DNA from 2 places in the Pseudoxanthobacter soli DSM 19599 genome. Region 1 is predicted to be linked to the other one. Evidence: predicted binding sites of a transcription regulator. Region 1 holds the regulator's gene; the other holds the start of a gene.
The links. The regulator HrcA, encoded in region 1, represses chaperone genes, less so after heat shock. The targets are predictions, from matches to a motif close to GTTAGCACTCNCNNNNNGNGAGTGCTAAC.
Positions count from the first base shown of each region.

Region 2: the regulator HrcA is predicted to act here: its motif matches at 1,603-1,631, upstream of groES (co-chaperone GroES).

Region 1 is NZ_FRXO01000003.1:500,612-503,952, forward strand. It holds gene rph (ribonuclease PH) at 1-317, opposite strand, end outside; gene hrcA (heat-inducible transcriptional repressor HrcA) at 655-1,737, shown strand; gene BUF17_RS09790 (sulfate transporter family protein) at 1,825-2,490, shown strand; gene sdhC (succinate dehydrogenase, cytochrome b556 subunit) at 2,931-3,329, shown strand.
Region 2 is NZ_FRXO01000001.1:572,188-575,528, forward strand. It holds gene groL (chaperonin GroEL) at 1-1,036, opposite strand, end outside; gene groES (co-chaperone GroES) at 1,156-1,470, opposite strand; tRNA gene BUF17_RS02430 (tRNA-Lys) at 1,809-1,884, opposite strand; gene BUF17_RS02435 (ATP-binding protein) at 2,100-3,341, opposite strand, start outside.

The DNA.
Region 1 (3,341 bases):
TCGACGATGGCACGCAGCGAGCGGCCGATCAGGCGCTGGATTTCCTGGGTGCGGCCGGACTGTTTGCCGGCGGCGGCCTCACGGCGGGTGCGCTCGTGGGTGGCGCGCGGCAGCATGCCGTATTCGGCCGTCACCCAGCCCCGGCCACCCCCGCGCAGCCACGGCGGCACCTTTTCCTCAAGGCTCGCGGTGCACAGCACATGGGTGTCGCCGAACTTCACGAGGCAGGAACCTTCCGCATGGCGCGTGACGCCCCGCTCGAGGGTCACGGACCGCAGTTCGTCTGCGGCGCGCTTGGAAGGGCGGGACGTCGTCATCGAGGCAGGTATCCTTTGCGGTCTGGCCCGCGGCGCCCGAGCGGCGGCTGGCCTGTTTCACGTTTACGGCACTCGCGACGCGCGGCTGGCTCAGGCCAGGCCGGCTTCTCCGGGCGATGATCGGGACCGCTTGCGCTGAAAATCCACGCGCTTCTACCGCCCGGAGCCCATCGGCGGCAAGCGGCCGGCGACGAGCGGCGCCGCCGCAAGCGGATTTTCGGCGTGGAGCGAACCGTTTCATGCAGGAAACCTTGCGGGAATCCTTGCCGAGCCGCACGCGGCATCCTTTATTATCGTCAGGGCCTTGGGTGGGGCTGATGTGAAACGAGAGGATGCGATGACGGCCGAACGCAGACGCGAACCGTTGTCGCCGAGTGTGATCGACCTCGACGAGCGGTCGCGCGAGATTTTCCGGCGGATCGTCGAGACCTATCTCGATACCGGCGAGCCGCTCGGGTCGCGCACCCTGTCGCGCCTGCTGCCGATGACGCTGTCGCCGGCTTCCGTGCGCAACGTGATGGCCGATCTCGAAGCGCTCGGCCTGGTCTTTTCCCCCCACACCTCCGCCGGGCGGCTGCCGACGCAGCGGGGCCTGCGCTTCTTCGTCGATGCCATGCTGGAGATCGGCGACCTCGCCACCGAGGAGCGCGACCGCATCGAAGCGCAGATCCGCACCGGCGGCGGCGGGCGCACCTACGAGGGCCTGCTGACAGAGGCGAGCCAGATGCTGTCCGGCCTGTCGCGCGGCGCGGGCATGGTCATCACCAGCACGGCCGACCTCAGGCTCAAGCACATCGAATTCGTCCGCCTCGACCAGGCCCGCGCACTGGCGGTGCTCGTCGGCTCCGACGGCTCGGTCGAGAACCGGCTGGTGACACTGCCGCCGGGCCTGCCGTCCTCTGCGCTGGTGGAGGCGAGCAACTATATGAACGCCCACATCCGCGGCCGCACTTTGTCGGAGGCCAAGTCGGAGCTGGAGCGCGTCAGCCTCGCCGAACAGGCCGAACTCGACGAGATCACCCGGCGCCTGGTGGAAACCGGCCTCGCCGTCTGGTCGGAAGCCGGCGACGAGCGGCCGGGCACCCTCATCATCCACGGCCGCGCCAACCTGCTGGGCGATCTCAAGGCCGAGGAGGATATCGAGCGCATCCGCCTCCTGTTCGACGACCTCGAACAGAAGCGCGATCTCATCCATCTGCTCGGGCTCGCCGAATCCGGCGACGGGGTGCGTATCTTCATCGGGTCGGAGAACAAGCTGTTCTCGCTGTCGGGCTCTTCGCTGGTGGTCTCGCCCTACCGGGACACCGAGAACCACATCGTCGGCGTGCTCGGCGTCATCGGGCCGACCCGGCTCAACTATGCCCGCATCGTGCCCGTGGTGGACTACACCGCCAAGCTGATCGGCCGGATCGTCGGCTGACCGTCATCGTCCCGTTGCCGGCCGCGGCGTCCCGACCCGGCGCGATGCGGCGCCGTGCCCCGTCCTTCCGGAGGAACCATCGCTTTCATGTTCAACGATGCCGTCGAAGCCTTCCGCGAGGTCCTGACGCCCCCGTTCCGCGCGATCCTGCTGCGCTCGGTCGCCATCACCATCGGGCTCCTGATCGTGCTCGGCATCGGGCTGGAGGCGTTGCTGACGTGGGCGCTCGACCTGCCCTATCCCTGGCTCAACGTCACCGCCTCGATCCTTGGCGGCGTCGGCATTCTCATCGCGCTCGCCTTCATGGTCGGGCCGGTGACGTCGCTGCTCGCAGGCTTCTTCGCCGACGACGCGGCGGAGATCGTCGAGCGCACCCGCTTTCCCCAGGACCCGCCCGGCGTCGCATTGCCGCTCGGCCGTTCGCTCGTCGTCACCATCCGGTTCGCGCTCGTCACCCTCGCCGGCAACATCGTTGCCCTGGCGCTGCTGCTGGTGCCGGGCGTCAATATCGCCGCGTTCTTCGTGGTGAACGGCTATCTGCTCGGGCGCGAATATTTCGAAGCCGCCGCCATGCGTTTCCGCCCGGTGGAGGAGGCGCGGGCGTTCCGGCGGCGGCATGGCGTCGCGGTCTTCGTCGCCGGACTGGTGGTGGCGGTGGTGCTGGCGATCCCGTTCGTCAATCTGGTGACGCCGCTTTTCGCCACGGCATTCATGGTGCGCCTGCACAAGCGTCTGTCGGCCGCAGCAGGATAAGGCGCGCCGGCCGGCGCCCATCCCGTTCAGAGCGAACCGCCTGAACGCCGGGGACGGATGCACAAGTCTTGAATCTCGGGCGATTCCGTGCGCTCGGATGATTCCATCCGGTCGAAAAGCCCTCCGACGCTGCCAGCGGCTTGGTGCGGGGCCTCTCATCCGAAGGTCGGGGGATGATTTTCTGCCGCGGCCGGTATATGCCCTAAACGTCATCGGCGGGTGAAGTTTACGTATACGTCACTTTGACGGCCGCCGGTTGACGAGTTAGAAGGCTTCCATTCGGCGGTCTGCCGGCGACCGAACCTTGGTGCTTCGAACGAAGCTGCGGGATTGGCTCGACCGGGCACGAGCGGCCGGCATCTGGCCCCGGTTTTCGTCCGGCCGGCCCGGGTGAAGCCCAAGCGGGTCCAGAGCGGTCAGAACCGCGTGGAGAGGGAACGATGTCGAACGCCGACCTCAAGTCCAATCGTCCGGTGTCGCCGCATCTTCAGATCTATCGGATGACGCTGACGATGGCGATGTCGATCGTGCATCGCATCACGGGCGGCGCACTCTATTTCGGCACCATCCTCCTGGCGATCTGGCTGATCGCGGCTGCGGCCGGGCCGTCGGCGTTCGAGACCGTCAACGCGATCTACGGTTCCATCATCGGCCGCCTGATCCTGTTCGGCTACACCTGGGCGCTGATCCACCACATGCTCGGCGGCATCCGCCACCTGATCTGGGATACCGGCCGCGGGTTCGATCCGGCGAGCCGCGAGACACTCGCGCGCCTCAATATCATCGGTTCGGTCGTGCTCACGATCGTGCTGTGGGGCATCGGCCTCGCCGTTGGTTGACGCATCGGCGGG
Region 2 (3,341 bases), on a different contig from region 1:
CGCGGGCCTCGATGTCGGAACGGGCGCCGACGCCGTCGACGATCGTGGTGTCTTCCTTGCTGATCGACACCTTCTTGGCGCGGCCGAGCAGGTCGAGCGTCACGTTCTCAAGCTTGATGCCGAGATCTTCGGAGATCACGGTGCCGCCGGTGAGGATCGCGATGTCCTCGAGCATCGCCTTGCGGCGATCGCCGAAGCCCGGAGCCTTCACGGCCGCGATCTTCAGGCCGCCGCGCAGCTTGTTGACGACGAGCGTGGCGAGAGCCTCACCCTCGACGTCCTCGGCGATGATCACCAGCGGGCGGGCCGACTGAACGACGGCCTCGAGCACCGGCAGCAGCGCCTGGAGCGAGGAGAGCTTCTTCTCGTGGATGAGGATGTAGGGGTCTTCGAGCTCGACGCGCATCTTCTCGGCGTCGGTCACGAAATAGGGCGAGAGGTAGCCGCGGTCGAACTGCATGCCCTCGACGACCTCAAGCTCGGTCTCGAGCGACTTGGCTTCCTCGACGGTGATGACGCCCTCGTTGCCGACCTTCTTCACGGCCTCGGCCAGGAAACGGCCGACTTCGCTGTCGCCGTTGGCCGAGATGGTGCCGACCTGCTCGATTTCCTCGTTGGTCGTAACCTTGCGGGCCTTGGACTTCAGGTCCGCGACCAGCGCCTCGACGGCGAGGTCGACGCCGCGCTTCAGGTCCATCGGGTTCATGCCGGCGGCAACCGCCTTGGCGCCCTCGCGAACGATCGCCTGGGCGAGCACGGTGGCGGTGGTGGTGCCGTCACCGGCGAGGTCGTTGGTCTTGGAGGCGACTTCGCGGACGAGCTGGGCGCCGAGATTCTCGAACTTGTCCTCAAGCTCGATTTCCTTGGCGACGCTCACGCCGTCCTTGGTGATGCGCGGGGCGCCGAAGGACTTTTCGATCACGACATTGCGCCCCTTCGGGCCGAGCGTGACCTTCACCGCGTTGGCGAGGATGTCGACGCCGCGCAGCATCTTGTCGCGCGCGTCGACCGAGAACTTAACCTCTTTGGCAGCCATTGGATTTCTCTCCAGATATCTCTTGGACCCAGGCCTCGGGCCGCGGGACTTGTCCCGGGCGTCACGTCGAGGCGGATCCGGATTTCAGCCTTGGAAACGAAAGGTCCGGTCGGGCCTCGTCAGGCCGCCTTCTGGGCGGTAACGGTGGCCTCGATCACGCCGAGGATGTCGCTCTCCTTCATGATGAGGAGATCCTGGCCGTCGATCTTCACCTCGGTGCCGGACCACTTGCCGAACAGAACCCGGTCGCCGGGCTTCACGTCGAGCGCGATCAGTTCGCCCTTGTCGTTGCGCGCGCCGGGACCGACGGCGACGACCTCGCCCTCCTGGGGCTTTTCCTTGGCGGTGTCGGGAATAATGATCCCGCCCTTGGTCTTCTCTTCAGCGTCAATGCGACGGACGACGATGCGATCGTGCAGCGGCCGGAACGTCATGGTTATTCCTCCATGCAAGGCTAGGATGACCCATTTCTTCCAATCCGGGCGGACCCTCATGAGGCGTGCCGACCCGGTGCGACGTCGATTTGGGGGAATTCACCGGGCCGATCAAGAGGGGGACGAAAAAATTTTGGCACTCGTGCGAGGAGAGTGCCAGCATCCGCTCCGTCGGCCATCCGCAGAGCCGCGAAGCGGCGTCACCGGCAGGATTAAACACACGATCAGACAGTGCCTTACGGCGAAACCATCGCCCGGTCCGGCGCGCCAAGCCGCGCATCAGCGATTTGCGCGGGGTCGATCGAATTGTGAGGGAAGGTCGCGATCAGCGAAGGAAGTGGTGGGTGTACAAGGGCTCGAACCTTGGACCCGCTGATTAAGAGTCAGCTGCTCTACCAACTGAGCTATACACCCGTCCGTCCGGCGCCGTTGGCGTCGTCGTGAGCGGTCATATACGGGGATCGGATCGCCGACGCAACACGCTATTTTCGATTTTTCGGAACGGGCCTGTGGATGAATCCCCGACGCCGCACCCGGGACGGCCGTGCCGGGGCAGACCGGCGCAGGGGTTTCGGACCTGCGACGCACTGCGATGAAAGGTCTTCGGAAACGCCCGTACGGGCAGGGACTTACCGCCCTTCGGCCAGCAGGACGGCCGGATTTTCCGTGCCGGCATCGAGATCGTGGATCCGCACCTGCGGACAGACGCGCCGCGCGATGTCGCAGAGATGGCGATGGTGGGTGAGATAGATCACCTGCCCCACCCCGGCCATGTCGGCGAACAGCCGGAACGCCTCCTCGGCGCGGAAATCGTCGAAGGTCTCCATGATGTCGTCTGCCACGAACGGCACCGGGCGGCGCGTCTCGGCGAACTCGTGGTAGCCGGCAACGCGCAGCGCCAGATAGAGCTGGAAGCGCGTTCCCTTGGAGAGTTCGTCGGCGAGCTTCGAGGCACCGTCCGCGGCGATGGCGACCAGAATTTCGCCGTCCTTGCCCGGCTGGGCGGCCAGCCCGCGATAGGCGCCGCGACTGATGGTACGGAATGCTTCCGAGGCGCGGGCCATCATCGCGCTGCGGTGACGGTCACGATAGAGGCGAAGCGCATGGCCAGCGGCGGCGGCCCCGATCCGCAGCCTCAGATATCTATGCGCGCCGTCCTCGATCTCCAGAAGCGTGGTCTGGCGGCGTTCCTCGATCCGCGCGACCGCGTCGTCGCCGCCGATGGCATTCAGGCGATCTTCGGCCTTGCTGTGCGCGGAGAACAGCTCCCGCACGCGGCCGTCCTCGCCTTCGAAGCGCGCATCCAGTTCCGCACGCTCGGCTTCGAGCGCTCTGCGCTCCACATCGCCCAGCACGGCCTCGGCCTCCTCCAGCGTCGGCAGGTTCGTCGCATCGAGGATGTCGCGGACGATGTCGTCCTGCTGCCGGCGCAGCTCCGTCCGCCGCTCGATGGCCCGCAGCACGGTCTCGGCTTCGTTCAGCGTCTCGACGCCGAGGAACGCGGTGATTTCGTCGCTGCGGGCCTTATGGCCGGAAAGCGCGGCGGCGATCTCCCGGCCGGTGTCGACGGCCTCCTCCAGCTTTCGACCGAGTTCCCGACGCCTGACGCGGACATCCTCGGCGGTCTTTACGCGCTCCTCGATTGCGGCCGACCGGTCGAGAACGCCTCCCGGCGCCGAGAGATCGAGCATGCCCGCGAGCCTGTCCACCTCCGCGGCGAAATCGGCCTGGTCGCGCTCCATCTTCTCGATACGGTCGGCAAGATTCGTCCGCTTGGCGAGCGCCGGACCAAGATCGCCCACCGCCACGAGGATTTCGCGGACGATACCGACCGCCGGCACGGTCCCGCCCTCGCCGAGCCACGTGGCGGC